Regions from separate parts of the Priestia sp. LL-8 genome, predicted to be linked through region 4. Evidence: riboswitches for the same ligand, from Rfam matches in the RefSeq annotation. Region 4 holds a riboswitch; each other region holds the start of a gene.
What was found. A riboswitch is a leader RNA that binds a small molecule or an ion and turns the genes downstream of it on or off. The one in region 4 is predicted to bind thiamine pyrophosphate.
Positions count from the first base shown of each region.

Region 1: linked by a shared signal. The riboswitch ahead of U9R83_RS04525 (acetylornithine deacetylase) and the one ahead of thiC (phosphomethylpyrimidine synthase ThiC) in region 4 are both predicted to bind thiamine pyrophosphate.
Region 2: linked by a shared signal. The riboswitch ahead of tenA (thiaminase II) and the one ahead of thiC (phosphomethylpyrimidine synthase ThiC) in region 4 are both predicted to bind thiamine pyrophosphate.
Region 3: linked by a shared signal. The riboswitch ahead of U9R83_RS02800 (thiamine phosphate synthase) and the one ahead of thiC (phosphomethylpyrimidine synthase ThiC) in region 4 are both predicted to bind thiamine pyrophosphate.

Region 1 is NZ_JAZAQH010000001.1:870,169-878,262, forward strand. Features, by position in the region: gene U9R83_RS04500 (DUF6612 family protein) at 1-972, shown strand, start outside; gene U9R83_RS04505 (N-acetylmuramic acid 6-phosphate etherase) at 1,178-1,828, shown strand; gene U9R83_RS04510 (MurR/RpiR family transcriptional regulator) at 1,841-2,695, shown strand; gene U9R83_RS04515 (PTS transporter subunit EIIC) at 2,785-4,146, shown strand; gene U9R83_RS04520 (MupG family TIM beta-alpha barrel fold protein) at 4,143-5,153, shown strand; TPP riboswitch at 5,373-5,475, shown strand; gene U9R83_RS04525 (acetylornithine deacetylase) at 5,590-6,867, shown strand; gene tenA (thiaminase II) at 6,873-7,544, shown strand; gene U9R83_RS04535 (ABC transporter ATP-binding protein) at 7,537-8,094, shown strand, end outside.
Region 2 is NZ_JAZAQH010000001.1:2,074,602-2,082,695, forward strand. Features, by position in the region: gene U9R83_RS10505 (SDR family NAD(P)-dependent oxidoreductase) at 1-640, shown strand, start outside; gene U9R83_RS10510 (ArsR/SmtB family transcription factor) at 653-955, shown strand; gene U9R83_RS10515 (aldehyde dehydrogenase) at 969-2,369, shown strand; gene tenA (thiaminase II) at 2,398-3,087, opposite strand; TPP riboswitch at 3,183-3,281, opposite strand; gene U9R83_RS10525 (TspO/MBR family protein) at 3,511-4,257, shown strand; gene U9R83_RS10530 (hypothetical protein) at 4,560-4,742, shown strand; gene U9R83_RS10535 (sodium-dependent transporter) at 4,913-6,247, shown strand; gene U9R83_RS10540 (cell wall hydrolase) at 6,275-6,850, opposite strand; gene U9R83_RS10545 (LacI family DNA-binding transcriptional regulator) at 7,101-8,094, shown strand, end outside.
Region 3 is NZ_JAZAQH010000001.1:522,661-530,754, forward strand. Features, by position in the region: gene U9R83_RS02765 (nucleoside hydrolase) at 1-649, shown strand, start outside; gene U9R83_RS02770 (amino acid ABC transporter ATP-binding protein) at 684-1,418, opposite strand; gene U9R83_RS02775 (amino acid ABC transporter permease) at 1,449-2,153, opposite strand; gene U9R83_RS02780 (amino acid ABC transporter substrate-binding protein) at 2,137-2,958, opposite strand; gene U9R83_RS02785 (fluoride efflux transporter FluC) at 3,282-3,698, shown strand; gene crcB (fluoride efflux transporter CrcB) at 3,699-4,088, shown strand; gene U9R83_RS02795 (hypothetical protein) at 4,146-4,361, shown strand; TPP riboswitch at 4,520-4,621, shown strand; gene U9R83_RS02800 (thiamine phosphate synthase) at 4,744-5,367, shown strand; gene thiO (glycine oxidase ThiO) at 5,351-6,478, shown strand; gene thiS (sulfur carrier protein ThiS) at 6,475-6,678, shown strand; gene U9R83_RS02815 (thiazole synthase) at 6,684-7,451, shown strand; gene U9R83_RS02820 (thiazole biosynthesis adenylyltransferase ThiF) at 7,448-8,094, shown strand, end outside.
Region 4 is NZ_JAZAQH010000001.1:417,415-425,508, reverse strand. Features, by position in the region: gene U9R83_RS02300 (undecaprenyl-diphosphate phosphatase) at 1-750, opposite strand, end outside; gene U9R83_RS02295 (hypothetical protein) at 1,208-1,498, shown strand; TPP riboswitch at 1,580-1,694, shown strand; gene thiC (phosphomethylpyrimidine synthase ThiC) at 1,808-3,577, shown strand; gene U9R83_RS02285 (VanZ family protein) at 3,745-4,200, opposite strand; gene U9R83_RS02280 (cation diffusion facilitator family transporter) at 4,461-5,357, opposite strand; gene U9R83_RS02275 (DUF3231 family protein) at 5,502-6,533, opposite strand; gene yhbH (sporulation protein YhbH) at 6,638-7,816, opposite strand.

The DNA of each region.
Region 1 (8,094 bases), 450 kb from region 4:
AATGAATTTGACGTTACCGAGAAAGACAAAGAGTATGTATTAACATTCAACGGAGACAAAGACAAAAAGCAAAAAATTGTAGCAGATGATGCTAAAGCTTATTATAAAATAACAAATCAAGGCAGCGATACTGCTGTAGATCTTGATCAAATTAAAGGAAAAGATTTTTCACTTGTTGTGACAATTGATAAAGAAACGAAGCAAGTAAAGAAAGTAGAGAAAAAACAGTCGTATTCTGTTAAAGTAGACGGAAAAACAGAAAACTCAAAGTCTAAGCAAACGTATACGTATACATATAATCAATTAGACAATGTAACAAAACCAAAAGTGGAAGCAAAATCCGCTGCTGCTTCTAAAGATAGCAGCACCGAAACGCCAAGTAAAGAAAAGCAAGCTGCCTATGCCAAGGAAGCGGGACAATACGTGGATGCTTTAATTCAAGCAACTGTTTATCAAAATACAGATCAATTTGTTGCTAAACATCCGAATCAGCAAGATAAGAAGCAGGTAAAAGAAAAAGGGGAGTTCCAAAAGAGTTCGTTTGTAGAGTTTTTTGAAACGAATTTTAAAGGTGCTTTATCATCATTGAGCTCAAATATAACCGATGAGCAGTTAAACGAAGTAAGCAGCGCTTTTCTAAAAGCTCTTTCATCTACAAAATATAACATTAAAGATACAGCGTATAGTGCTGAAGATGATGCGTACGTTGTACAAGTCGAAATTCAAGGATTTAACGATGCAAGTGTATTAGCGGAAGTCATGACACCACTTGCAGAAAAATATCAGGCGGGTGAGCTGAGTAACGAGCAGTTAGTAAACGAACTTATTAACGGAGTAGCAAAACGCTATCGTGAGCCAGTTGAATTACTTCCGGCAAAAACAGTCCCTGTACACGTTATAAGAAATGGTGAAAAAGATTACGAAGTTTTAATGCAAGATGAGTATCTGTTAACATTTGCTCAACAATCATAAATAGACATAGAAAAAGATTTCAGCTATATGCCTGAAGTCTTTTTCTATGTTTGTTTAAAATATAATTTTAAAAATAAAATAAATTATTGAAATTATATTTTAAAGGAATTATAATAACCATAACTTCACTACATGATGAAAAAGTAGCTAAAAAAATGAATGAACAGCTTACATTATTAACACAGAGTCCCAAAATGAGCAGACCATGAAGATAGATACGGCTAGTACAAAAGAAATTTTGCACGTAATGAATAAAGAAGATCAAAAAGTGGCGCTGGCTGTGCAAGAAGTACTTCCAAACGTAGAGGTAGCAGTTGAGTTTGTAAGTGAATTATTTCAAAAGGAAGGCCGGCTTATTTATGTCGGTGCGGGAACAAGCGGACGCACTCCTTATGTGATTGGTGCATTAAGATATGCAAAATCTGTAAAAGCTAAAACGGTGGCGCTGTCTTGCAATGGTAATTCTCTTATTGGAAAAGAAGCGGACCATAGTATTGAGGTGGTAGTAGGTTCAGAAGTGCTAACAGGTTTCACAAGGTTAAAAGCAGCAAGCGCTCATAAAATGATTCTCAACATGATTTCTACCGCGGCTATGATCAAAGTAGGAAAAGCGTATGAAAACTTAATGATAGATGTTCATGTGAGTAATGAAAAGCTTAAAGAGCGAGCGATAGGTATTATTTGTAAAATTACAGGTGTTTCTTATGAGCAAGCAAGTCAAACGCTTGAAGAAGCAAATAATGAGGTAAAAACAGCAGTGATTATGATCAAAACAAATGAAAATTACGATACCGCAAAGACGTTACTGAATAATGCGGGGGGTTATGTGAGAAAAGCGATTGAACATTACGTATAAAGGAGAGAAACGATGTCAACAGGCGGATTAACAATGATTAAAAACACGGTGGCTAAGCTTCCGGATTCGGAGAGGAAAATTGCTGAATATATTTTAAACAACCCGCATACTGTGGTAAACAGTACGGCTGGGGAACTAGGAAGACTAGCGAATGCGAGCAGTGCCGCTGTTATTCGTTTGTGTAAATCTATCGGGGTTAGCGGCTTTCAAGAATTAAAGGTAAGAGTAGCCGGTGATTTAGCTAAAGATACAGAACAAGGATACCGCGATATTGAAACAAACGAAACGATTCAAACTATTGTCAAAAAAACAGTAAGCAACAGCATTCAAAGTTTAAGTGATACGGCCGAGCTTGTGAATTATAAAGAAGCAGAGCGGGCTGTTTTGACATTGATTGAAGCCAAAAACATTCATTTTTTTGGAATCGGTGCTTCACATATTATTGCTATGGATGCGCAACAAAAATTTCTTCGAATTAATAAAAATGCGACGGCTTTTGCAGATAGCCATCTAGCAGCTACACTCATCGCAAATGCAAGTAAAGACGATGTAGTTGTGGGCATCTCTTTTTCAGGGGAGACCCCTGAAGTAAGCAATGTCTTATCTTTAGCTAAAAATCGCGGAGTAAAGACGATTAGCTTAACTAAATACGGACAGTCTACCGTTTCGTCTTTAGCAGATATTTGTTTGTATACGTCTTATTCTCAAGAAGCGCCGTTTCGAAGCGCAGCTACATCGTCTCGTTTAGCCCAGCTTTATGTGATTGATGTTTTATTTTTAAGTATTGCAGCGCAGCAGTACGACCAGACGATTGAGTATATTGACAAAACAAGAGATGCCATTCAGTTTTTGAAAGATAAAAAATAAAAAAAGAAAGCGATTGCAAAAAGGGGATTTTGTGGTCTGTTTCCTCAGTGGCGTATCCATCTAAGAGGAAAATACAAAGGGGGATTAACATGTCTTTAGATAATCATCAATTAGCAAAGGCTGTTTTGGAGATGCTTGGGGGAGCATCCAATATTGAAGCGTATACGCATTGTATGACGCGGCTGCGCGTGACTGTAAAAGATGATTCAATCGTTAAAAAAGCAGATATACGAAAACTTGAAGGCGTGCTCGGGTTAGTGGAAGAAGAAACGCTGCAAATCATTATTGGTCCCGGCAAAGTGAACAAAGTAACAGAGGAGTTTGGAAAGTTAATTGATGAATCCGGCGGTATTAACTTAGAAAATCGTGCAGCACAGCGGAAATCGGAGCTAAAAGAAAAAAATGCAACTCCGTTTAAGCTCTTGCTTCGCCGAATTGCAAGTATTTTTATTCCGTTGATACCTGCTCTTGTAGCATCTGGACTTATTACTGGAGTGACAAAAGCAGCTGTGCAAGCGAAGTGGCTTCCGGCGGATTCACAGATTGCTATTCTTTTAACCGTTATCGGAAGCGGTTTATTTGCTTATCTTGGTATTTTAGTAGGTATTAATGCCGCAAAAGAGTTTGGAGGTTCGCCAGCTCTAGGAGGCTTAGCCGGTATTTTAGTCATTAATCCTGCCGTAGCTGATATTAAACTTTTTGGGGAAGCACTTCTGCCGGGGCGGGGTGGCTTAATAGGCGTATTGCTTGCAGCAATCTTTATGGCCGTGTTAGAAAAACGAGTACGTAAATTTGTCCCTCAGTCACTGGATATTATTATTACACCAACCGTTACGGTGTTAATTACAGGAATTATTACGTATGTGGTATTCATGCCAATCGGCGGCTTGATTTCAGACGGAATCACAAAAGGTCTTTTAGGAGTTTTAGAGGTTGGAGGAGTTGTAGCAGGCTTTGTTTTAGGGGCAACGTTCTTGCCGCTCGTCATTACGGGACTGCATCAAGGCCTTACTCCTGTTCATTTAGAGCTTATCAATTCAATTGGAGATGATCCGCTTCTTCCTATACTAGCAATGGGCGGAGCCGGTCAGGTCGGTGCAGCTTTTGCTATTTATATCAAAACAAAGAAAAAACGTTTAAAGCGAGCAATTGGAGGCGCACTTCCTTCAGGACTGCTCGGAATCGGAGAGCCGCTTATTTTTGGAGTCACACTTCCTTTAGGGCGTCCATTCTTAACCGCTTGTCTTGGAGCTGGAATCGGCGGAGCGTTTCAGGCGCACTTCCATATTGCAACTGTAGCAGTGGGAGTATCAGGTTTACCGCTTACGTTTTTAGTTCATGCGCATCAAATTCTTCTTTATTTACTTGGATTAGTTATTGCTTACGCAGCAGGCTTTATTTGTACCTATTTCTTTGGATTTAACGATGAAATGGCGAGGGAGTTTGAATGATTGGCATTTCGTTTTATTTGAACGATAGAGATGCCAAACAAAGATTAGTAGAAGCGAGTGAATGCGGCGTTACACGCGCATTCACTTCACTTCACATTCCAGAGGAAAAAGGAGATTTGGCTGAACGGGCAAAAGAATTGCTTCATGTGGCTAGAGAGTGTGGAATAAGCGTGTATGCAGATGTATCCAAGGATACACCAGTTCATTTAGGTATCGAAAGCCTTATGACTCTATCTTCACTTGGCGTATCAGGTATTAGACTAGACGATGGCTTTAGCGTAGAAGAAACGATTTTACTTGCGAATGAGTTTTATATTGCCCTTAATGCAAGTACATTGTCAAAACAAGAAATAGAAGCGCTGTTATCTGCAGGCCTTCATCATCATCAGCTGCTTGCTTGGCATAATTTTTATCCGCGGCCTGAAACAGGGCTTGAAGAAACGTTTTTTCAACAGCAGACAGATTTATTCAATGAACTTTGTATTCCAGTGTGTGCTTATACTCCTGGAGAAGGCGAAAAGAGAGGTCCTATTTATCAAGGTCTTCCTACTAGAGAGAAGGACCGTAATAGATGTCCTTTTATCTCTGCAGTAGATTTATACGGATGCGGAGTAACGGAGGTTTATATTGGAGATCCATACGCCAGTTCAAGTTTATTAAAACGTTTAGTTCAATATCAAGAAAACCGCATTATTCCGCTACGCATTCGTTCACCTCATATACAGGGAACGTACAGCGTGCGTCCGGATATATCAAGAGACGTTCTGCGTTTGGTGGATACACGATCTGTAGAACCAGTGCCGCCATATCATACAGTCGAGCGCGGAATTGGAGCAATTACAATGGACAATGATGGCTACGGACGTTACAGAGGAGAGGTTCAAATAGCTAAAAGGAATTTGCCTGCAAATGCTAATGTTAACGTGATTGGGCATGTGATAGAAGAAGATCATGAACTGCTTTCGTTAGTGAGATCGGGTCAAAAACTTGAGCTTATTACTGTCTAAATGGAAAAAACGTGTATTTTTAAAGAAGCTGATAGCTAACTAGTAATCTTACAAAAACAAAGAGCACACACTGCTTGAAAAAGGTGTGTGCTTTTTATTTTACTAAAAAGGAAACTATTTTCATTACCCTATCATGAACCTTTCTATTGAATAAAACGCTTTACTATGATAAAACTATTACAGGTAAACATATGATAATAGATTAATTTCATAGAGATACAACACCACTAGGGGTGCTTTCGAAGCTGAGAGAGACGAGAAGTCTTAACCCTTATAACCTGAACTAGGTAATACTAGCGTAGGAAAGAGGTATTGTAATGGATGTTTTGTATGGGATTTCCTTACGAACTCGTTATAATAATTTTGTGTACATAAACAAAAACACTTCTTTCCTGCGAAAGAAGTGTTTTTTTATGCGTAAAGGAAGGTGTCATACATGGAAGAAACAATTGATTTGCTTGTCAAACAGGTAGAGGAGCGCAAAGGAGAGTTAATCCAGTTATTAACAACGCTTGTTTCGTATAAAACGCCAGCGCCTCCTGCACGAAATTCTCATGAAGCGCAGCTGTACGTAGCGAATTTTCTTAAAAACTGCGGTTTCTCCATTGATATGTGGGACTTATATTCTAACGACCCCATCGTAGTGGGTACGTTAAAAGGACAAAAATCAGCTGACTATCAAAGCCTGATTATTAACGGTCATATGGATGTTGCTGAGGTACAAGAAAATGAAAAATGGGAAACAGATCCGTTTGAAGCTGTCGTGAAAGACAATAAAATCATCGGACGCGGAGTTGCTGATATGAAAGGCGGCTTGGCAGGAGCGTTGTTTGCAGTTCAGCTTTTAACGGAAGCAGGAATCAAGCTGCCGGGAGACTTGATTTTTGAATCCGTTGTAGGAGAAGAAGTAGGAGAGGCAGGTACGCTGCAATGCTGTCAGAAAGGGTATACAGCTGACTTTGCGCTTGTAGCGGATACAAGTGATTTGCATATTCAAGGTCAAGGCGGAGTCATCACGGGATGGATTACGATAAAAAGCAGTAAAACCTATCATGACGGTACACGCCGAAGTATGATTCATGCTGGAGGAGGGCTTTTAGCCGCAAGCGCTATTGAAAAGATGGCAAAAGTGATCGGAGGGCTGCAAGAATTGGAGCGTCACTGGGCTGTTACAAAGAGCTATCCAGGATTTTTGCCAGGGACAAATACGATTAATCCAGCAGTAATCGAAGGCGGAAGACATGCTGCTTTTATTGCAGATGAATGCAGGCTGTGGATCACCGTTCACTATTATCCCAATGAATCGTACGACCAAGTATCAAAAGAAGTGGAAGAATACATTTTAGCTATTGCAAAAGCGGATCCATGGTTAAAAGATAATCTGCCAACCTTTGAATGGGGAGGCACATCAATGATCGAAGACAGAGGAGAAATCTTTCCGTCATTAGAAATTGATGAAAATCATGGAGGAGTGCAGCTGCTTGCAAATACTCATGAACAAATGGAAGGGAAAAAGCCTCCAATTGATGTGTCAACTAGCGTAACAGACGGGGGATGGCTAGCTGATGCGGGAATTCCGGCGGCTATTTACGGTCCGGGAAATTTAGCAAATGCACATGCTGTGAACGAACAATTAGATATTAATCAGCTTGTTCAATATACAAAAGTGATGGTGCAGTTCATTTATACGTGGCTGCATACGCATAAGGAGTGAACATCATGAAATTTAGTGAACGATTATACGAAAAGCTGCAGCCTATTTGGCGTCAAAATCATAATCATCCCTTCGTACAGGGAATGGGAGACGGAACGCTTGAAAAGGAAAAGTTTCGCTTTTACATGATTCAAGATTACCTTTACCTAATTGATTATGCCAAGTTATTTGCAATTGGAGCCATGAAAGCTACCGATCTTCAAACGATGGGGAAATTTGCAGGCCTTTTAGATTCTACGTTAAATGAAGAAATGAGCCTTCACCGTGAGTATGCCAAGAAATTTGAAATCAGCGAAAAAGAATTAGAAAAAGCGCAGCCATCGCCTACAACGCTTGCATACACACACTATATGCTACACGTTGGTCAAAGCGGAACATTAGCTGAATTAGTGGCGGCTCTTTTGCCTTGTATGTGGAGCTACTGGGAAATAGGAAAAGAACTCAGTGAAAAGCCTGGAGCTAGCAATGAATTTTACCGCGAGTGGATTGAAATGTACAGCTCAGAAGAATTTGGAGAACTTGCGACGTGGTGTATCAACTTATTTGACTCACTTACTGAAGACAAATCAGAAGCGGAGTTAGAAAAGCTCGAAGAAATTTTCTTAAATACGACGCGTTTTGAGTATATGTTCTGGGATATGGCTTATAACGAAGCGATGTGGCCAATTCATGAATAACTCTGTGTTATCTTTTCAAAACGTCAGTTTTACGTACAAAAATGGTGATAAAGCGATTTTAAAATCATTAAACTTAGACGTGAAAGAAGGCGAGTTTGTCAGTATCGTTGGAGCGAGCGGATCTGGAAAAAGTACGTTGTTTCGTCTCATTACAGGTCTTGAACAGCAGAGTGAAGGCGATATCGTGATTAACGGGCAGTCTTATGAAAAGCGACTAGGAAAAGTAGGCTACATGCCGCAGCAAGATTTGCTGCTTCCGTGGCGTACAATCTTAGACAATGCAGCGCTGCCGCTTGAGCTGCACAATGTGTCAAAAGCAAGTGCTCATCAGCAAGTGTCTCAGCTGCTTGAAGAGTTTGGCCTAAAAGGGTATGAAAACCGTTTTCCAAGTGATTTATCCGGAGGGATGAAGCAGCGCGTTTCGTTTCTGCGGACGGTATTAAGCGGTTCTAACGTGCTGCTTTTAGATGAGCCTTTTAGTGCACTTGATGCAATCACGCGTTTGTCGATGCAGGAATGGCTGCTTGAACAATGGCAAAAGCGTAAGCAC
Region 2 (8,094 bases), 1.7 Mb from region 4:
AAAATCTACTTATAATATTGAAGTGGTAACGGTTGTTAAGGATTTATCAAGAGAAGAAGAGATACAGTCATTATATGAAGAACTTAAAAATAAAAAAATGCACGTTGATTATTTAGTGAACAATGCTGGTTTTGGACTATACGGCAAATTTATTGAAACAGCTTTAGATGAAGAGTTAAACATGATTGATTTAAATATTCGAGCATTAACTCATTTAACAAAATTATTTTTACCCGATATGGTCAAAAGAAACCGCGGAAAAATTTTAAACATTGCATCTGTTGCTGCATTTATGCCGGGTCCGCTTATGACGGTATATTACGCAACAAAAGCGTACGTGTTATCTTTCACAGAGGCCCTTGAAAATGAATTAAAAGGTACCAATGTAACGGTAAGTGCTCTATGCCCAGGTCCAACTAAAACTGGTTTTAGCGACCGAGCCCAGCTAAGCAACTCCAAGCTTTTTCAAAGCGGTGCAATGGATGTAGAAACAGTTGTTAAAGTGGGCTATAAAAAATTTATGAAAGGGCAGACGGTTATTGTACCAGGAGTACAGTTTCGCCTTGCCACGTTCATCCCGCGCTTCGTGCCAAGAAAATGGCTTTCCTCCGTTGTGCGCAGAACACAAGAAATTAAATAAAGGAGATTATGTATGAGTGAAAAAGCAGTCGAGTTATTTCGTGCCAGCATTCCTGTCTTTCAGGCCCTAAGTGATTCAGCAAGACAAGACATTATTTTGCTGCTCGCCGAAAAAGAGCCTTTAACCGTTAATGAGATTGCAAACGAGTCTACTTTATCACGACCGGCAATTTCTCATCATTTAAAAATTCTACGCGATCAAAAGCTTGTAAAAATTGAGCAAAAAGGGACGCAGAGATATTATTCATTAGCTTTAAACGAGGCAGTTGAGCTATTAAAAAGCTTGCTTGCTACAGTTGAAGCCGAATGTTTATAGGGAGATGAAAGAGATGAAACACGAGCAATTCTATATCACAGATGAAACGGTCATTGAGCATATTGTCTCCACACAAAAGCAATATTTCTATGCGCAAAAGACAAAGAGCATCAGCAGCCGCATTCAAGCGCTGAATAAGCTCAGAGACGTAGTCAAACAAAACGAGCAGAGAATTATGGATGCGTTAAAACAAGACTTGAATAAATCTGAAGTAGAGGCGTACACGTCAGAAATTGGAATTTTACTAGAGGAAATTCGATTTACGCTTAAGCATTTAGCAAAATGGATGAAGCCTAAAAAAGTAAAAACCGCTTTAACACATGTGGGCTCTAAAGGGAAAATTGTTCCTGAACCGTATGGAGTCGCGTTAATTATTGCCCCGTGGAACTATCCGTTTCAATTAGCGCTGTCTCCTTTAGTAGGAGCGATTGCCGCTGGAAACACGGCGATTATCAAGCCTTCTGAATTAACGCCTAGCGTATCTCGCGTTATACAAGAATTACTAGCTGAGGCTTTTGATCCAGCATTTGTGACGGTGATTGAAGGCGCTGTAGACACGACAAGCCTGCTTTTAAAACAGCCCCTTGATTATATTTTCTTTACGGGAAGTGTAAATGTAGGGAAAATTATTATGCAAGAAGCAGGGAAGCAGCTTATTCCAGTCACGCTTGAGCTAGGCGGGAAAAGTCCGTGCATTGTACATGAAGATGCAAACCTAGATCTTGCAGCGAAACGGATTATGTTTGGCAAAGGAATGAATGCAGGCCAAACGTGTGTTGCTCCTGATTATTTGCTCGTGCATAAAAAAGTGAAAGCGCAGCTGGTAGAGAAACTTCGCGAAGCAATTTATCAATTTTACGGTAGTAATCCACTTGAAAGCGACCGCTACGGCCGTATTGTCAGTGAGCGCCATTTTACTCGGCTAGTTGAGTTTTTAAAAGACGGAAATGCTATAGTTGGAGGCGGATATCAGAAGGACAGGTTAACAATAGAGCCTACGGTGTTAAGTGAAGTGAGCTGGAATTCGGACGTTATGCAAGAAGAAATCTTTGGACCAATTCTTCCTTTAATTGAATACGAAACGCTAGACGAAGTCGTTCACAAAGTCCAAGAAAAAGCTAAGCCGTTAGCTCTTTACTTATTTACAGAAAGTGAAGATGTGCAAAACGTCATAACGGAGCGTCTTTCATTTGGAGGAGGCTGTATAAATGATACGCTTATGCATATCGCTACGCCGTATTTACCCTTTGGCGGAGTAGGAGAGAGCGGTACGGGTCAATATCATGGAGAAGACAGCTTCCGGACATTTTCTCATTTTAAAAGCATGCTGTCTCAAACAACCAAGTTTGATTTGTCATTCCGCTATCCTTCGGAAAAACAAAGCTTGAAAATGATCAAAAAATTATTGAAATAAAAGAGCCTCCTGATAGGAGGCTTTTTTGTTATTTTGAAAGTGAAAGCTGAGAAAGCGGCCATTTTTCTTGGGTATATGCCATTTCCCAAAATAAATACTCGAGTTCACAGCTTTTGATAAAGTGATCTTTCATACGGTTACGTTCTTCTTCAGTGGCTTGCTCTGCAAGTTCATCAAGCTTGTTACAAAACCATTGTGTTGTGCCATTCATTTCTTCATTATTATAAAACTGAATCCATTCATAAAAAGGATGAGAAGGAGATGGATTTACTTGCTCTGTAATGCGCTGGCCAATTTCAACGTACGTCCACGGACATGGAAGGAGCACGGCAATGATTTCCGCTAAGCTGCCTGTATGCGCAACGCTCATCATATGATTGATGTAGTGACTAGCCGTCGGTGAAAGCGTCTCAGTGTGAAGGTCTTCATAGCGTACGCCTGCTACTTCACAAAAATTATTGTGAGGGTGAACTTCACTATGTAACACCGTAGAAATGCCGGCATTAAAGGCTTCCATTTCGGTGCGCGTGCGGCATTTTGTTAAAGCAGCGCCGTAAATGCGGACAAATGCTGTTAAGTATTCATAGTCTTGAGAAACGTAGTGAATAAGCGCTTCTTTTGGCACGTTTCCTTCAGCAATTCCTTTAATAAAAGGATGGTTAAAAATTGCTTCGTAAATATAGTTTGCTTCTTGTCTTAATTGAGATGAAAATGACATCAAAATCCTCCTTTAATATGAGGAAGTCACAAACAAGCACATAAAGGAAATAAAAAACACTCCGTTTATAAGCGGAGTGGCAAAGGACAGTAAGAAACTGAACATTGCCACTTTCCTACGCTGGTATGAGCCAGATCAGGTTCAAAGGGATCAAGAAAACTTGTCTCAGCCGATGGGCACCCCTAGTGGACTTCCTGTTAATCTATGTTTAACTTACCATATATTCTGAAAAATGAAAAGTGATATTAAAACTTGGAAGCAAACTGTTTTTTATCCCTTAAAGAGGCAGCTTCTTTAAGCTGTTTTTAATCATTTTTGTGTAAAAATGCATATTTTTAGGGGAGAAGAGGTATTAATGAAGGGAAGAGCCGTTTTGGTCTCCAAAACATTTCCCCCTATAAATAGAAGAAAGGAGAGAATAAAATGGCAAAATTTCGTTTGTATGCCGTATTAAATGTAGTAGGTTTGGCTATTACACTACTTGTGAATTATTTAGCAAATGCTATTCCAATAGGAGGAAAAACAACGGCAGAGGCTTCTGCACAAGTTCCTACGTTGTTTACACCAGCCGGTTATGCCTTTGCTATCTGGGGCGTTATTTATTTATTATTAACCATTTGGGTTATACGTCAATTTTTTGCAAGAGAAGATCAAAAGGAGATATACGCACGTATAGGCATTTGGTTTTTCCTAAACTGTTTGTTGAACAGTGCATGGATTTTTATTTTCCAAAACGATTACTATAAGTTATCACTTTTAGTTATGTTCTTTATTTTGGGTACATTAATGGTTGTGTATTCCATCATTCAGCATTCTCGGATGACAACATGGTTCATGCGTCTGCCGATTTCCCTTTATCTTGGCTGGATTTCCGTTGCGACTATTGTTAATGTGTTTGTCGTATTTCAAGCGAATGGAATAGAACATTTGCTTGGCTTAAACGAGTTAGCCTGGACGATTATTATGCTGCTAGTAGGGGCCGTGCTTGGCATTACATTCACATTAAAAAACCGAGACGCTGTTTATCCGCTTGTTTTTGTTTGGGCTTATATTGCCATTGCGGTAAAACAAAGTGGAAATCAGTCCATTGTAATCACGGTCATTATTTCAGTTGTTTTATTAGCAATTGCTATTATTGTAGGATTGATTAAGCGCTATAGACGTTTGTAAAAAGAAGCTCTAGCCTATATAAGCTAGAGCTTTTTATGATGCTCTTTTGATTGTAAAAAAGCAGCTGTAAAAGCAATTAAGCTAATTAAAATACCAAAAGGAACAACAATTGGTATGAATGATAAAATAAATGTCATAAGTGTAACCTCCATGTTGCATCGGTGCGTAATGAAAAATTCAACTTTTTTAAATTGAAGTCCCGTTATTATAGTATGCTAGGCTCTTGGTTTGGAGCCTATATGTTTAGAAATAAATGAAAAAGGCAACATACGTTACATATAGGTTATATAGGAGGAGTTAAAATGGAAACATATATAGTCGCTTACACAGATAAAGATACTATGGAGTATAAACAAGTGACGTGCGAGAGTTATGAAGATGCAGAGCGTACGGTTCTTCGGTTAGAAAGAGAAGGGCATATGCATATTGAAGAAATATCAAATCAGGAAGCCTACCGTGGAGATGAATCATCGTACAGAGAATAATTGTTGAATAAAAAGATCGAACCTAAAATGAAGAAGCCGCTGCTTCTTCATTTTTTTATATAAATATCATTTTATACAAAAAAGTAAAACGGGAATGATTTTCTTCTGCATTTATGGTACAGTACTAATCAGGTGAGTTTTGAGTTTAGAAGAGGAGAGAGTAACATTATATGAGTAAAGGAAATCAGTGGTCTTCACGCCTCGGTTTTATTTTAGCATCTGCTGGGGCAGCAATTGGTCTAGGAGCGATATGGAAATTTCCATACGTAACGGGAACCAGTGGCGGTGGAGCATTTTTTGCGTTGTTTATTTTATTTACAATTTTTATTGGATTGCCGCTTCTGCTGGCAGAATTTATCATTGGAAGACATACGGGAAAAGAAGCAATTAGTGCTTATAAGGCAATTGCCCCGAAGTCCGCTTGGGTATGGATTGGCAGGCTGGGAGTAGTCAGCTGTGTCGTATTGCTTTCCTTTTACAGCGTCGTTGGCGGCTGGGTGATTTTATATACGATTATGAGCGTAACCGGCATGCTAAGCGGAAAAGAGTATGGTCCGCTATTTAATGCTGTCATTAGTCAACCTTATGTAGTATTAGGTGCACAGGCGCTGTTTTTATTAATTACAGTGTTTGTTATTTCAAAAGGCGTACAAAAAGGAATAGAGCGTGCTAATAAATATATGATGCCGCTGTTATTTATCTGTTTTATCATTATTGTTGTGCGCTCTTTAACATTGGACGGAGCTATGGACGGAGTAAAGTTCTTTTTAAAACCGGATTTTTCAGCCATTACAGGGTCATCTATTCTCTATGCGCTCGGTCAGTCGTTTTTCTCGCTTTGCGTGGGATTATCCTGCATGGTGACATATAGCTCTTATTTAGGGAAAAAAGTAAGCTTGACGCGTTCTGCAGGCACCATTGCTATTTTAAACTTGTTTGTTTCGCTGCTGGCGGGCTTGGCTATTTTTCCAGCTGTTTTTTCGTTCGGATTAAAGCCAACTGAAGGACCTGGACTTTTGTTTGTGGTCTTGCCAACAGTATTTGAGAAAATGCCGTTTGGCACCGTCTTTTTAGCACTGTTTTTAATTTTATTCCTATTTGCTACGCTTACGTCTGCTTTTTCACTGCTGGAAATTATCGTAGCTGCTTTAACCAAAGACGATCAGACAAAACGAACTCGCTACGCTTCTTTATCAGGGATTCTTGTGTTCGTAGTAGGTATCCCATCAGCGCTTTCGTTTGGTGTACTAAAACATGTCTCACTTTTTGGCAGAAGTATATTTGACGTAGCTGACTTTTTTGTGAGCAACTTAATGCTGCCTCTTGGAAGTTTAGCCATTGCGATTTTTGTGACATTTAAAATGAAAAAAGAAGCCGTGTATGAAGAGTTTATTTCAGGAAGTACAAAAGGCGCTAAATTATTCAACGCATGGTTCTTTCTAGTTAAATACGTATTACCTATTATTATTATAGCTGTTCTATTAAGCTTACTTGTTGCATATTAAAAAAAGCACTCATCTGAGTGCTTTTTTTTATTTTGCAAAAACGTGATTTCCGATCGTGATCGTAACCTGTTTTTGGCGAAGCCACTGATCACTTGTTTTATCTGGATTAAAGAAGAATAACGAACCTTTTCCTTGACCTCTAAAAGCTAGAGCTTCATTTACAGCTTTCTTCGCTTCAGCATCGGCTGCTTTATTAATTTCACCGTTTTGTACAGGTGTAAACTGCGTACCCTGGTAAATGACATCGTGGATAGAGTCTGGGAAAGAATCGCTATCTACGCGGTTTAAGACGACTGTTGCTACAGCCACTTTGCCAGCGTAAGGTTCGCCTTTTGCTTCAGCTTGTACAAGGCGAGCTAACAGATCTTTATCACTTTCGCTAATAGAGTTAGGGATTGTTAATGTTTCATTTGCATTAATAGAGTCGGTAGATTTGTGATTCGCTTCTTTTAACTGTTTAACCGTAACCCCGTATTCAGCGCCAATCTTGTAAAGAGTCTCTCCGGATTTTACGCGATGAGTTGTTTCAGCGGCATTTGCCCCGTGATTCATGCCAAACATAGGAATTGCTAGTGCTCCGATAATTGCTAGTTTCTTAAACATAAAGTAAGTACCTCCTGAAATCCTTTTGAACGCCCCTTTTATCATGGATCGGTACGTGCTGTGCACCGAACTTTATATGTACGTTTCAAAGATTAACAGGTGTCAATACATCTTGTCACTGCTTAAAACATACCAATCTAGGAAGATATTATAATAGTTAACAGATAATTTGAAAAATACGTTGACTGATAATAAAGGAGTGAATTATAATGAACGAGTAAATAGTTAACCGTTTAACTGGAGAGATTTTATGGGAGAAAAGATAACGATTCGTGATGTAGCAAAGCATGCAGGGGTGTCTGCAGCTTCAGTATCTTACGTCTTAAACGGAATTAACAAAGTATCCGATGAAACAAAAGAGCGAATTTTAACAGCGGTAAAAGAATTAAACTACGAACCAAATTTAACCGCCGTTAGTCTTTCAAAGCAAAAGTCTAATATGATTGGCGTTATGTTTCCACTTACGGACGATTCACTTTCTACTATATTTAAAGATAACCATTATTACAGCGAAATGATTAGTGGAATTGAATATGTAATACGTAAGCATGGTTATGATCTAGTCATATCCGGAGTGAGTAGCCCAGCTGATTGCTTAAAATGGATTCGGACGAGAAATATTGATGGTCTTCTGTTTTTAGGAGCCTTCCCGCATCGATTATATGAAAAAATGAAAGCGTTATCGAATCCGATTGTGTTAGTAGATACATATGAAAAGTACGAACGTGACTATCATCATATTTCGGTAGACGATGAGTATGGAGGATATCTCGCTACAAAACATTTAGTGAATTTTGGGCACCAAAAAATTGCTTTTGTCGCGCACCATCTCGTCAATAGTCCAGTTGATAAGAAGCGGTATATAGGCTACGAGAAAGCATTAAAAGAAGCGGGCATTACACCGTCCAGGGCATTTGTTTTTGAAGTGAACGAAAGCTCATTTGATAACGGATACAATTTAGGAAACAAACTGCTGCAAGATCATAAGGATATTCAGGCGGTTTTTGCATCCTCTGATACGCTGGCGCTTGGAATTATGAAAGCGCTACAAGAAAAAGGGAAAAGAATTCCGCAAGACTATTCAATTGTAGGGTTTGACGACATCACGTTTAGCAGCTATGCATCTCCAAGTCTAACAACCATTCGTCAAGATGTATTTAACAAAGGAGTGGTAGCCGCAACGTCTGTTATTCAAGCAATTGAACACCGTTTCAACACGCTGCAGCATGTAAAATTATCGGTTG
Region 3 (8,094 bases), 110 kb from region 4:
AAAAATAAGTCAGCTTCCTGCTCATGATCATTTAATTGAAACATTGCAGCACACCGACGGAAAAACGACTTTATTATTTACAGGACCGCTAACTGATTTGGCAAGAGCACTTGAAAAAGCGCCGGAAATAGAAGAGAAAATTGACAAGTTAGTGTGGATGGGCGGTACATTTCAAGAAGTAGGAAATGTGCAGGAGCCTGAACATGATGGAACGGCGGAATGGAATTCTTTTTGGGATCCAGAAGCAGTAGCAAAAGTATGGGAAAGCAGCATTAAAATTGAGATGGTTGCTTTAGAAAGCACGAATCAAGTTCCATTAACGCCGGCTATTCGCCAAATGTGGGCTTCACTTCGCAGGTATGAAGGAGTAGACTTTGTAGGGCAGTGCTACGCGGCTTGCCCACCGCTTGTGCATGTTGAAACCAATTCGACTTATTATTTGTGGGGTGTACTCACAACAGCATTTACAGGGAATTCAACACTTGTGAAGGTAAAAACCGTTTCGAGTATTGTGTATACAGAAACACCAAGACAAGGAAGAACAGAAATTTCTGAAGAGGGACGACCTGTAGACGTCGTGTATGACGTCACAGCTGAAGCATTCTTTGCGTACATTACAGATTTAATGAAAAAAGCAGTAGCCAAATAAAGAAAAAGGTTGCACGTGAAAATGTGCAACCTTTTTAATGAATCATATTCAAGAATTGACGTGTCCGCTCTTGTTGAGGATTTGAAAATATTTGATCCGGTGTACCTCTTTCCATAATGACACCTTGATCCATAAAAATAACTTCATCTGCTACTTCACGGGCAAAGCGCATTTCGTGAGTTACCACCACCATCGTCATTCCTTCTTTTGCCAGGTCTTTCATCGCTTGAAGAACGTCTCCTACAAGCTCAGGGTCAAGAGCTGAAGTAGGCTCATCAAATAGCATAACTTTTGGGTCCATCGCCATTGCTCTGGCGATGCCAACACGCTGTTGTTGTCCGCCAGACAGCTGGAAAGGGTAAAAGTCGAGCTTATCGCCTAAGCCAACGCGTGTTAACAATTCTTTACCTCTTTTTTCTGCCTCTTGAGTAGAAACGCCTTTTACAATTACAGGACCTTCCATAACATTTTCAAGCGCACTTTTATGAGGAAATAAGTTATAGTTTTGAAAGACCATACCTGTTAGGCTTCGAAATGAAGTAATGTCTTTTTTACGAACAGGTTTGGTGAAATTCATGCTTTTTTTATCAAGTTCAATCGTGCCGTCTGTTGGGATTTCTAAAAGATTTAAGCAACGTAAAAAAGTAGTTTTACCCGATCCAGAAGGACCAATTAATACAATTACCTTGCCCTGTTCAACTTCCAAATCAATCCCTTTTAATACTTGCAAATCACCGAATGATTTATGCAAATTTTTGATATTAATCATATGAAAAACTCCTTTAGCTACTCGAAACGGTTATTTAGATACGTAACGATCTAGTCTTATTTCAATGCGTCCTTGGATAATGGATAAGATTGTACACATAATCCAGTACAAGAGCGCTGCTTCACTATAAAGAAGTAAAAATTCATAGTTAGTCGAAGCAATTTCTTGAGCTTTACGGAACATCTCAGAAACAAGAATAAGCGATGCAAGTGACGTATCTTTAATAAGGCTAATAAAAGAGTTAGATAATGGCGGAATCGATACACGTGCTGCTTGCGGTAAAATAATCCGTCTTAACGCTTGGGAATAGGTCATACCAAGTGAGTAGCCAGCTTCCCACTGTCCTTTAGGAATAGATTGAATCGCTGCTCGGATAATTTCAGATGCATACGCACCTACACTTAATGAAAATCCAATAATAGCAGAGATAAATGGGTCAATTGTTATATCTAAATTGGGTAAGCCGTAGAAAATAATAAATAATTGCACAAGCAGCGGTGTACCTCGAATAATCGATACATAGATGCGCGCAATTATATTTAAAACTTTTATAGATGATAAACGAGCCAAGGCTGTTAAGACAGCTAAAATGATACCGAGTACAAACGTGATTAATGTTAGTGGAATAGAATATTGAATAGCTCCCTTTAGCATTGGTAAGAGAGATGATTGAGCGATTGAAATCAATTGATTCAATCGCTCTCCATCAGGGAAAATATTATTTAGGAGAAACATCTTCGCCAAACCATTTCTTAGAAATTTTTGCGTATGTTCCGTCTTTTTTCATATCTTTCAATGCTTTGTTTACTTCATCCACTAACTTACCGCTGTCTTTTCTAAACATAAAGCCGCTTGCAGCACCATCGGATTTTTCATCCGCGATTTTGATAGGTGCGTTAGGGTGCTTTTTCTTATAGTCAAGGAACGATAATTTATCGTTGATTGTAGCATCAACACGGTTTGCGCTCATTAGTTCTACTGCTTGAGCAAAACCTTCAGCACTCGTAATGTTTGCACCATAAGATTGAGCCATGTCTTTATAGTTACTTGTTAATGACTGCGCTGATTTTTTTCCTTTTAAATCTTTAAATGATTTGATATCTTTTTCGTCTTTACGAACAATTAATACAGCCCCTGACTGGATGTATGGATCAGAGAAATCGTATTTCTTTTGACGATCTTCACGAATACCAACTTCATTAGCAATCATGTCAAATCGTTTAGCATCTAATCCAGCAAACATGCCATCCCACTGTGTTTCTTTGAACTCAGCTTTTACGCCAAGACGTTTAGCTACTTCTTGAGCCAATTCTACATCAAACCCAGTTAGCTTTTGTTTGTCGTCATGAAAAGTGAACGGAGGGTATGTACCTTCAGTTCCAATTGTTAATACGCCATCTTTTTTCACTTTATTGTATAAATCTTCTTGTGAAGATTTATTGTCTCCATTGTTTGCTTCATTTTTTGAGCTAGAACCGCATGCGGCAAGCACAACTGTGAAAGCTAATAGTAGCGACAAAAGTGCAGCAAATTTCTTCATTTTCTAAACCCCCTAGTATTCTGATAGGAAATGATACTCTGTGATACTAAACAAGAACACAGCAAAAGTCAACAAAAAAAACTTATACGATTAATGTGACTTAAAATAAGGGAAATATACCTTCTATACACGGTTTGTCATAAGGATACAGAAAGATTTTATAATTTGGATTAAATGGATTTTTAAGGGATGTTTGAGGAGTAAAAAGGAAGTTTCATGCGACGATTTTCTCTTTCATTTTTTCATGACTTTTGGTGCAATAAACATATAGTTAAATGTTAAGGTAGAAATAAATTCCTTATGGTACACTTAAAGAAGAATTTATGAAACGGAGCGATATGATGAAAGCCATAAACTTAATCTCAATTGCCTTTGGTGCTATCGCTGGTACATATGCACGTTATTTTCTAAATCTTTCCTTATTATATACGGGGTATCCAATAGGAACAGTAATTGAAAACCTATTAGGTAGCTTCATATTAGGACTATTAACGGGATTTTTTGCATGGAAACAGCCAAAGGAATGGATCAAGCTTGGACTAGGCGTGGGCTTATGCGGCGGTTTTACCACGTATTCAACGTTTGCAGGAGACTTCGTTTCTCTCACTCAGCATTATTTATGGGGTGGAGCCATTTATTTCATTGTCTCTTTAGTAGGTGGAATCCTTTTTGCTTTAGCAGGCTATCTATGCGGTGAAGCGGCAGGAAAAAATTTAGTAAAAGTACATGAGGTGAAGTAAATGAGCATAGTGAGCTTGGCACTTGGGGGGGCAGCTGGAGGCATATGCCGTTATCTTTTGGGATTAAAGGTTACAAAAACAGCTTCAAATCCTCCTTTTCCAGTATCAATGCTGTTTGTTAACTTGCTTGGTGCGTTTGGACTTGGTCTTTTTTACGGTAGTTATTATGGAAAGGTTCCGAGTCATGCTTATAATGATTCAATATTTCTAATGATCGGCATTGGTTTTTTCGGGGCTTTTACCACTTTTTCAACGTTTAGTGTGGAAACCGTGCAGTTAATTCGAGAAAAATCTTATCAGAAAATGTTGGTGTACGTGGGGATTTCAGCATTTGGAACAATTGGTTTATTTACAGTCGGTTTACTGGCAGGAACGTTTTTATTTAAATAAAGAGAACGTTTCTAGTAGTTTCTAGTAGGGAAAAACAAAAAGACGGAGAAGTAGAGAATGGATAGAAAAGCAGAAGTTTGGAAATACATTTTGTTGATTGTGGCTGTTGCAGGTCAGATCATCGGTTTTTTATTTTTATTTATAAATGTTGTGGCGGCATTTATTTTTTACGGTTTTTATATTCTAACTTTTATTATGTTACTCCTGCTGTTTATATGGGATCGGAAAAAGGAAAAAGACAAAGAAGAATTTGACGACTATACCGATTACTAACCATATAAAAAGCAGAATGGTGCGGTGCGCCGGGCCTCTTAGTAAAGAAGCTTAAAAGATACATCTATAAAAGGAAGAGAGCCGTAAGAGCATAAAGAGATATTGTATTTACATCTAGTTGTGTTATAATTTTAAGTGCAAAAACAAAATCAATAAATAGCAATCACTAGGGGAGCTTTTTGAAGCTGAGACGAATGTATTTCGGACCCTTTGAACCTGATCTGGTTTGTACCAGCGTAGGGAAGTGGCGATCATGTTTACATAACGATACATGCTAACCACTCTACGTTGTAGGGTGGTTTTTTTGTATGTAATAAAGCCCTCTACACAAGATAAAGTGATTGAAATTTCTCTTTATTCTGAATGGAAAGGTTTCGATCATATGGATATTCCTAAATTTCATGTCATTACAACAGATAAGCAGCCAATTGAAGAGGTTCGGGACATTTTAACGGCTATCGTGCCTTTTGCGGGTGCCATTCATATTAGAGAAAAAAAGAAAACGGCAAAGCAGATTCAATGTTTACTAGAAAGCCTGCCATTTTGTCGCTCTAAAATGATTGTAAATGACCGAGTTGATGTAGCGCATGCTTTAAAAGCAAAAGGGGTGCAGCTTGCCTATCATAGTTTAGACGTTTCGTGCGTTAGAGACGCATTTCCTTCTCTTATTGTCGGAAAATCAGTTCACTCTGTGGAAGAAGCTCTAGAAGCTGAAAAAGATGGAGCTCACTATATTCTATACGGACATATTTATTCAACTCATTCAAAAAAAGAATTAAAAAGCCGAGGGATAGCAGCGTTAAAAGAAGTAGTAGACGCTGTGAAGATACCAGTTATTGCGATTGGTGGAATTACACCTGTAAATGCCAAAGAGGTGCTGCAAACAGGAGCACACGGTATAGCTGTGATGTCTGGTGTCATGCTTGCGCAAGATCCGCTTAAAGCAATCAAACAATATTCTCATATATGGACATCTGGAGGTGGAGAAAATGAAGCAGCATTATGATGTACTGTTAGTCGGAGGAGGCATAATTAGCTCTTCTATCGCTTATCATTTGTCAAAACAAGGAGCGTCAGTAGCCATTCTTGAGCGCAATCAAATTGGTTGTGAAGCTTCAAGTGCAGCTGCTGGTATTTTAGGTGCTCAAGCTGAAATTGATGAAGAAGGTCCTCTTTTAGACCTTGCTATTAAGAGCAGAAGTATGTTTCCTGAACTGGTGAAGGAACTAAAAGAAAAAACGGCAATCGACGTAGAGCTTATTCAAAAAGGCTTATTAAAAGTCGCTGTAACAGAAGAAGATGCACACGTATTAAAGAAAAAAGCCGATCAGCATCATCAATGGGACAAAGATGTAAGATGGATCGACGTAAAAGAAGCGCGGTTGTTAGAACCGGGGCTCTCTCCAGACATATACGGAGCCATTACAATACCTGGAGACGGCCAGCTAGCTCCGGCTAAGTTAACACATGCTCTTGCTCATGGAGCCTTGTATCACGGAGCAGATGTATTTGAATACTGTGACGTTCATTCTCTTATTACGGAAAATGAAACAGTAAAAGGTGTACAGACGTCTAAAGGCTCTTTTTATGGAGAAAAAGTAGTGATCGCAGCAGGCTCATGGGCTAAACGTTTTATTTCTTCTGAACATTTAGGTCAGGTATTTCCTGTAAAAGGAGAGTGTATTGCTCTTCAAAGTCATAAGCCGCTGCTTTCTAAAACGATTTTTTTAGATGAAGGTTTTTATTTAGTTCCAAAGGCTGGTGGAAGAATCGTAATCGGGGCAACTAAGCTGCAGCATGATTTTACTAAGACCGTTTCTGCACAAGGTATTCAATTTCTGCTGGATAAAGCTGCTGTGCTTCTGCCGGCTATTAAAGAAGCCACATTTGAAAAAGCATGGGCAGGTCTTCGTCCACAAACAAATGATGGCTGGCCTTATTTAGGAGAGCATCCTGAAATAGCGAATCTACACATGGCGTTTGGCCACTACCGAAACGGTATTTTATTAAGTGCTGCAACTGGAAAAATTATGGCTGATGCTTTGGTAGGGAAAGAGCCGAATCATTCATTTTTTACATCATTTCAGCTAACGAGAGTAATGGAGGGAGTTCATTGAATCTAATCATTAATGGTAAGACCGTTACTGTTGGAGATGAAATTGAAACGGTCGAGCACTTGTTGCAGGCTCAGAACCTGCATGAACGAGTGGTAATTGTTGAGCTAAACAAGAACATTTTACAAAAAGAAGAACATAGTGATGCAAGTTTAAAAGATGGAGATACATTAGAAGTCGTTTCATTTGTAGGAGGAGGATGAAGAGTATGTTAAAAATTGGACAATATACATTTAATTCACGTTTATTATTAGGAACAGGGAAATTTCCGGACTTTACGACTCAGCGTCAAGCGGTAGAAGAGTCGGAAACAGAAATTTTAACATTTGCTGTTAGACGAATGGATATTTTTGATCAAAATCAGCCTAATTTACTAGAAGCGCTTGATGTGAAGCGTTTCACTCTGTTACCTAACACGGCTGGAGCAAAAACTGCAGAAGAAGCGGTACGTATTGCTAAATTAGCTAAAGCTTCTGGACTTTGTGACATGGTGAAAGTAGAAGTAATTGGATGTGATAAAACGCTGCTTCCTGATCCAGTTGAAACATTAAAAGCTAGTGAAGAGCTGTTAAAGGAGGGCTTTACCGTTTTACCTTACACATCAGATGATGTTTTACTTGCGCGTCGTTTAGAGGAGTTAGGCGTACATGCCATTATGCCAGGAGCTTCGCCTATCGGTTCAGGTCAAGGTATTATTAATCCGTTGAACATGCGTTTTATCATTGAACAATCAACTGTTCCAGTAATTGTAGATGCAGGTATTGGAACGGCTTCAGATGCGGCTCAAGCTATGGAGCTAGGAGCAGATGGTGTGTTATTAAATACAGCTGTTTCAGGAGCAAAAGATCCTGTGAAAATGGCTCGTGCTATGAAGCTAGCGATTGAAGCAGGAAGAGCAGCATTTGAAGCAGGACGTATTGAAAAGAAACAATATGCAACGGCAAGCAGTCCAACAGAAGGGATGAGTATCGGTTGATTAATCGTTATTCCCGCCAAGAACTGTTTCAACCTATTGGAAAAGGCGGACAGCAGCAAATTCAAGAAAAGCATGTTCTGATTGTAGGAGCAGGTGCTCTTGGAACAGGGAACGCCGAGGCCCTTGCGCGAGCGGGGGTAAAGAAAATAACGCTCATTGACCGGGACTATGTAGAGTGGAGCAACCTTCAGCGGCAGCAATTGTATAGTGAAAAAGATGCTGATAAAAGAATCCCAAAAGCAATTGCCGCTAAAAAACGGCTTCACGATATTAATCATGATGTAAAAGTAGAAGCGCACGTAGCAGACGGTACCCCTCAAGTTTTAGAACAGCTTGTTGAGGGGATAGATGTTATGATTGATGCGACCGATAATTTTGACACACGCCTTGTAATGAATGATTTATCACAAAAATATGATATTCCTTGGATTTATGGAGCATGTGTAGGAAGTTATGGAATTAGTTATACTATCATACCAAGTGAAACACCGTGTTTATCCTGTTTGCTTGAGTCTGTACCGCTTGGAGGGTTAACATGTGATACAGTGGGGATTATTAGTCCTGCTGTACAAATGGTAGTCGCTCATCAAGTAACAGAAGTGTTAAAAATATTAGTCGGAGACTGGAATGCGCTCAGAAGGGA
Region 4 (8,094 bases):
AATTAATTTTAGGAAAAAGCGAATGGATACCAGCGCAAAAATAAAGGCGCTGATAAAACCGGCAATAAAAAACGGTAGTGCATCTGATGTGAAGTACTGCCAGTTTTTAATCAATGAAAGTCCGCTTGCTCCTGCCATGATTGGCACTGCCATAATAAATGTAAAATCTGCGGCTGCCTTATGGCTCATTCCAAGAAGAACCCCTCCTGAAATCGTTGAGCCTGAACGAGAAAAACCTGGCCAAAGAGCAATACATTGAAACAGTCCTATACCTAGTGCTTGTCCATAAGACATTTGGTCCACCGTCTCTACACGCGGACGTTTAGGTCCAAACAAATCTGCTAGAATCATTAATACAGCTCCAACCACTAAGCCAATTAGCACCGTATTTAAAGAAAACAAATGTTCATCAATGTAATCATCAAACAAAAGTCCTAACACTCCTGCGGGTAACAGACCAACAATTACCTGCATTAAATTCAAGCGATTTGTCGGTCCAATTGGAGCAGCTGGTTTTTTTCCCAATCCTAATAAATTAATAAAACGATCTTTAAAAATAACAACTACTGCTAAGATCGACCCTAGCTGAATAACAATTTTAAATGTATTAGCTACTGGAGATGAAAATAATTCTTTTGAATTCAACCACAGGTCATCCACAATAATCATATGCCCAGTTGACGAAACAGGAGCAAACTCTGTTAAACCTTCTACAATCCCTAAAATGATTGCTACAATAATTTCCCACATAAAGCTATATACCTTGCCTTTCTTTCAAATTAATAAGCTTATCGCTTCGTTTTACATGCTCAACTATTTTCCTATTTTGACACTTGCTTTTTTATCATAATTGTTAAAACTATGAAATACAATGTGTATTTGCAAAAAGATAAGAATCTTTAATAATTTGTAATAAAAACCTTACATGCTAGAACCCAAAAACAAGATATCAGCTTTTATTTGTTTTAAAAAGCAGTCGCTGTGTTCGGTATACATTCCGGGCCCTTAGCTAAAAATGAATCATCTAGACTATTTTTCTTTGGTGTGAAAAAATGACTAAATCATTATGTTTTTTCCATACCCTTTACTGTCATCTATCATTTTAATCAACTAGTGCTTGCTTATACGACATATCCCCTAAGTAATTTGAAACTTTTTTCTCTCTTTTCTCGTATATAATAGTATCTTTTTTAGGAGGCTTTTTACTATGAATGGAAATGTACGTACAATGAAATGGGTTACTGCTGGGTATGAAGCGTTACTCGGAATTCCTTTAATTGGCGCTGGGATTGTTATGGGCTTTAGTTATACCCCTCTTTTTATTGGATTTATTCTTCATGCTATCACACTCATTTTAGCGAATAGACGCGGGTTATCTGCTTATGGAAACATACTAGGGCTTGTTACCTCACTGGTTGCTTGGATTCCATTTTTAGGATTTATCATGCATATTATTACAGCTATTGTAATTGCAATCGACGCTGCTAGACAACGCTAATTGTCTAGCTTTTTTATATTAAGGGTTGATTTTTTACCGAATGATGGTAAACTTAAGCCGTAAATTGAATAATTCGAATGTTATTTCTACTAGGGGTGTCTGATAGCTCAGACTGAGAGAAGAGTGCAATAAAACTCTTTAACCCTTTGAACCTGATTTGGGTTATACCAGCGGAGGGAAGTAGTCTTGAAAAGAATAGTATATGTTTATTCTTTTTTCGCCTATTCCATCGGGTTCTGTCTATCACAGAACCCGATTTTTTTATGGTTCGGTATAGCTACACTTTATGCGAAACCGGAGGAATATGTAATGTCAAAACAAAATGTATCAGTTTCTATGAAAAAGCCTTTTCCAAACAGTCACAAAGTATATGTCCAAGGATCCAGAGAAGACCTTAAAGTACCTATGCGTGAAATTCATCAGTCTCCTACTACAGGATCTTTTGGTGAAGAAGAAAATAGTCCCGTACGTGTATACGACACGAGCGGTGTTTATACAGATCCCCGTTATGAAATTAATTTACAAAAAGGATTACCGGCTCTGCGCGAAAAGTGGATTGCAGAACGAAACGATGTAGAAACATATCAAGGCCGTACTGTTCAGCCACAGGATAACGGTTATTATGATGGTGATCCAAGAGATCAGTACGAGCGCTTTAACACTAGTCGTTTACCGCTGCGCGCAAAAAAAAATCAAAATGTAACGCAAATGCACTATGCGAAAAAAGGAGTCATCACGCCCGAAATGGAGTTTATCGCTATTCGTGAACAGATGGATCCTGAAGTTGTGCGTGAAGAAGTAGCAAGAGGACGTGCGATTATCCCTAATAATATCAATCACCCTGAGAGCGAACCGATGATTATCGGCCGCAAATTCCATGTAAAAATTAATGCTAATATCGGAAATTCAGCTATTCGTTCAGCTATTGAAGATGAAGTAGAAAAAATGACATGGGCAACGCGTTGGGGAGCCGATACAATTATGGATTTATCAACAGGAAAAGATATCCATACAACACGCGAATGGATTATCCGCAACTCGCCTGTTCCTGTAGGGACCGTTCCTATTTACCAAGCGCTTGAAAAAGTAAAAGGCGTAGCAGAAGATCTAACGTGGGAAGCATACCGCGATACATTAATTGAACAAGCAGAACAAGGTGTTGATTACTTTACTATTCACGCAGGTGTTCTTTTACGCTATATTCCTCTAACAGCGAAACGTACGACAGGTATTGTTTCACGCGGAGGATCCATCTTGGCGCAGTGGTGTTTAGCTCATCATGAAGAGAACTTTTTATATACTCGCTTTGAAGAAATCTGTGAAATCTGTAAAGCATACGATATTTCTATTTCCCTTGGCGATGGGCTACGTCCTGGTTCCATTGCAGATGCTAATGATGAGGCACAGTTCGGTGAATTAGAAACGCTTGGCGAACTAACTAAAATTGCTTGGAAACACGATGTACAAGTTATGATTGAAGGTCCTGGACACGTCCCTATGCACCTTATCAAAGAAAATGTAGATAAACAAATGGAAATATGCCAAGAAGCTCCCTTCTATACTCTTGGACCGCTTACAACCGACATCGCTCCAGGCTATGACCATATTACATCAGGTATTGGTGCTGCAATGATTGGATGGTTTGGGACAGCTATGCTTTGCTACGTAACGCCAAAAGAACACTTAGGTCTTCCAAATAAAGAAGACGTTCGAGAAGGGGTTATTACCTACAAAATTGCTGCTCATGCCGCTGACCTAGCAAAAGGCCATCCAGGAGCACAAAAACGCGATAACGCGCTGTCTAAAGCAAGATTTGAATTTAGATGGAATGATCAATTTAACCTGTCACTAGATCCAGAGCGCGCAAAAGAATATCACGATGAAACACTTCCCGCTGAAGGTGCTAAAACAGCCCATTTCTGTTCAATGTGTGGACCTAAATTCTGTTCAATGCGTATTTCCCAAGATATTCGTAACATGGCTCAAGAAAATGAAAAAGATGTAAACGAAGTAAGAGAAGAAGGAATGAAAGAAAAAGCTAAAGAGTTTGTTAACAGTGGTTCAAATATCTATCAATAATGAAGTAGAACAGCTTAAAGAACAAATTAAGCTGCTTGAAAGAAAGTTATTATTTGTTCAGCAAAATTGTCAGCACATTATCGTTGAATCCTCACATTCTTCCGTAAAGCGCTGCATTAAGTGTTTCTATCAACAAGATGCAAAAAGGACTTCGTAAAGAAGTCCTTTCATCTTTTTTTGAAACGTGCTTTCAGCATGTTCTTAACCCAATATAGTATTTTAATAATAACCCAGCCTATAAATGTACCTAGCGTGTTCAAAAAGATATCATCAATATCAAATACTCGTTCCGTTAGCTTGTACTGTAAAATTTCAATCAGAAAACTGATTAAGAAACCCGTCGTAAACACTTGAATAAAACCATCAAACCACTTCATAAACATAGGAATAAACATTCCAAGCGGCGCAAACATCACAATATTTCCCAGTATATTTGTCAGAGTGAGCATTATATTCCCACTGTCCCACATCAGACGGATCGTGCTAAATAAATCCAAGTTCATTGCTTTTCCGTAAACATGTTCGTTTTCCCTTATGAGAGTTGCATAAATGACCACTGCCGTATACGCAATAAACAGAGTGAACATGACTTTTTTAACGATTGATCTGATGCTTGCCTTCACTTCAACATCACCTTCTTTGACTCCCAAAACCATTTATTATTATCTATATGTACCCGTCCATTGCTTTCATTCGTAGTGAATGCATGTACATGCTTTTTTATCCTATCACATCAATAAATAAATACAATTCCCTTTATACAATTTTATTAAACTTGATTCTTTATAAATAAAAATCCTCATCATTTTATTCTACTCATTTCATTAATTTCTACATCTATAAATAATAAGAAGCAGCGAGATAACACTTCGCTGCTTCTTATTTAATCTGGATAATAAGGATTCAAATGGATTAATACTTCCTGAATATTATCATGCTTTTTCATAAGTGTTGCTTTGATTTCTCGTCCTAAATCATGACCTTCCTTAATTGTTTTAAAGTGGTCAATTGAAATACGTACATCCACTAATATGTAATGGCCATGTTCTCTTGCTCGAACGCGATCAATCCGCTTCACATCTTCAAATTCATAAATGCTTTCTTCAAGTTCTTTCAGTAGCTCTTCATCAATATTGCCTTCCATTAAGATTTGAAAAGACTCTCCCATCATTTGTCTGGCAATGTTAAAAATTAAATAAGCAACAAAGATACTTGCTATTTTGTCTCCATATAACAGCAGTTGAACGTCCATTTTATCACCAATAATGGATAATAAAACACCAATTGCCGCTGCAATAGAAGCAACAATATCTGCTTTATGATCGAATGCAATTGCCTCAATTGCCTTACTGTGGTGCTGCTTCGCTACGTTTAAAGAATAACGGTACAACAATACCTTTGCTATGTACGAGATAACAGCAATCCACATAGCTAAAATATTTGGAGATTCGACCGGATGGAATAAACCAACGACTCCTTCAAATACCACATAAAATGATACAAGCAATAAAATAATTCCTACGATTCCTGAGACAATTACTTCTGCTTTTCCATGCCCATATGGATGGTCATCATCTGCTGGCTTATTCGCTACTCTTATAACCAATAATACAATAATAGAGGCAAATACGTCCGCTGCAGAGTGAATACCATCAGCAAACACGGCATCACTATTTCCAATCCATCCTACTATTACTTTTCCTAGCGTAAGGGCAATATTGCTCCATACGCTAATCCACGCTACTTTTTTCGCAATGGACTCCCTTATACTATTGTTCATTTGCACACCTCGACTTACTTCTTGAAAAATCAGCTTTTTTATCTTATCACTGTTCCTTCAAGTGGGTCTAGAGCAACCTATTTTCGTTTAGCTATATATGTTTCAGCACCGCAAAATTACTGATAATCGACAACATATTCTTTTTTATTTCTCCGCCAACTTCTTACGATCAGTTGCCATTGGAGGTTCTTCCATCCAACCTTGCTCAATCATAATCCGAATTCCATCTTTTCCGTACTTTCCTATACGTCCAATTAGCTGAGAAAATTCTACTGCTACATCCGAACGGAACGACATAGACAAACCAGCACCACAGTTATCAATAGCGATCGTCACCGCTGTGGAAGTATGATACATCATCAGTTTATCTGAAAACGGTGAAATCGTTGAGTTGGTTACATATGCATCAAGCAGCCTCGGACTTGGTAAATCAGCTTCAGACAGTAACTCGGTGAAGTGCTTGATTTGCTTACTCGCAAGTTTGACTCCATCAAAAAAATAAGAGCGTAATTTTTGTGTGGTAGCTACTTGACTAAATGCCAGCATCAGCGTTTTACCTAATACATTTGTATTAACAATTTCTTGAATAGCCGTAACCTCCAAAGAAGTTAAAGGATGCATTTGAGAGAAAAGTGGTGATATAAACGTTTTCTGGTCCACAAAATTCACTTTTACAGGATAAGGAATAACTGGAGGTCTCATCAGCATGCTTTTGCTTAAAATAACGTGGTTAGAACTCTCTAAAAGACTGTCGCTTTCTTTTACACATCGGGATAGATGGTCATAAATATCTTGCCTTCTCACTGCGCTTAGCGCTCTGGCATATTTCTTCATACCTCCAATAGCCATTTCATTGACATAGATAGCCATAAAAATATCATCAAATAAAGCAGGAACTCCTTTGTTCACATCTTGTTCCCCAAAACCTACTGGGATTGGAATTTTTTCCGAACTGAATAGTTCCGTCAATTCGTCTACATGAGTTTGTGAAATATGATGTGCTTTTTTTAAGAGGTCCTTAATCTCGGGATCTTTTACAACAGATAGAAAATACCCAAGAACACATACATATAGCGTATCGCCTAAATATTGCGCCCATAAGTAACCTAACTCGGCTGCGTTCAACCGCTGATTTTGTTGATGTTTTTGCATTTCCCTCTTTATATTTTCGTTCATTCACTTATTCTCCTTTTGGATAAAGTCGTACTTTTACTATCTCCAAAGAAGCGTTGAATAAACCGCATAAAAAAGACCTAGATAATAAGTCTAGGCCTTTTAGGTTATGCATATTTCTGGTCTTCTGTCTCTTTTCTAAAAAAGCTTTTCATCGCGTGAAAAACGTCTGATTTTTGTTTTAAAATAAAATGTCTAAAACTTTCGTCTTGAATGTTTTTGTACGCGGACATTAAAGTAGAATGTCGATTGTACTGATTTACTTCTCCATACCCAAACATATTTGACACTTTCATCAATTCATTTACTAACTTTACACACCTTGCGTTATCTGAAGTTAAGTTATCGCCATCTGAAAAATGAAACGGGTAAATATTATAGCGGCTCGGGTCATACTTTTGATTAATTAATTCAAGCGCTTTTCGGTAAGCAGATGAGCAAATGGTTCCTCCGCTTTCTCCTTTTGAGAAGAAGTCTTCTTCTGACACTACTTTTGCCTCTGTATGATGTGCAATAAATTCAATTTCTACTGTTTCATATTTCGTACGTAAAAAGCGTGTCATCCAAAAGAAAAAGCTACGTGCCATATATTTTTCCCATATGCCCATCGAACCGCTCGTATCCATCATAGCTAAGACGACCGCTTTCGATTCCGGCTTTATAACTTCATTCCACGTTTTGAATTTTAAATCCTCTGGATAAATAGGATGAAAAGTAGGCTTTCCTGTCATTGCATTTCGCTTATAAGCGCTCATCATCGTTCGTTTTTTATCAATATTCCCCATCAAACCTGTACGTCGTATATCATTAAATTCAATGTGTTCCACAACAATTTGATCAGATTCTTTTCGCTGAAGATTAGGCAATTCTAATTGAGCAAATAAAGCCTCTTGAAGCTCCATGAGGGACACTTCCGCTTCAAAGTAGTCTTCTCCAGCCTGGTCTCCTGCTCCTTGACCTTTTCCTGCTCCTTTTTGACCATCTCCTGCAGATCCGTCACGTGCTACTACATCCCCAACTTTACTGTCTCCATCACCTTGACCCACATGTTTGTTTTTATCATAATTGTACCGAATTCGATATTCATCCAATGATTTGATCGGAATTTTAACGACTTCTCTTCCATTGGACATCACGATATTTTCTTCTGTGATTAAATCCGGTAAATTATTTTTAATGGCTTCTTTAATTTTTTCTTGATGTCTTTTTTGATCATCGTGGCCTTTACGATGGAGGGACCAGTCTTCTTTTGAGACAGCAAAACTTTTATCTACTTCTTTTCCCACGCTATTCCCCTCCTTATTTAAAAAACACCTGCACGTTTTTACTTGGCATGCATAAGCTATACCGAAAGTTTCTGACAAATACCTTTAGTTCAAAGGTTGGTTACTCTTATCCTATGCGCAAGAATGCTATACTTGCTAACTAATTCTTTCACTATTAACTATTCATTTTATAGTGTCTAGTGTCATGTATATGTTTATGACTTATCATATGATGGTTAAGTACAATGCGTACTACACATTAGCCTAATTATGCAGAGTTTATTTGAAGAGATAAGAAA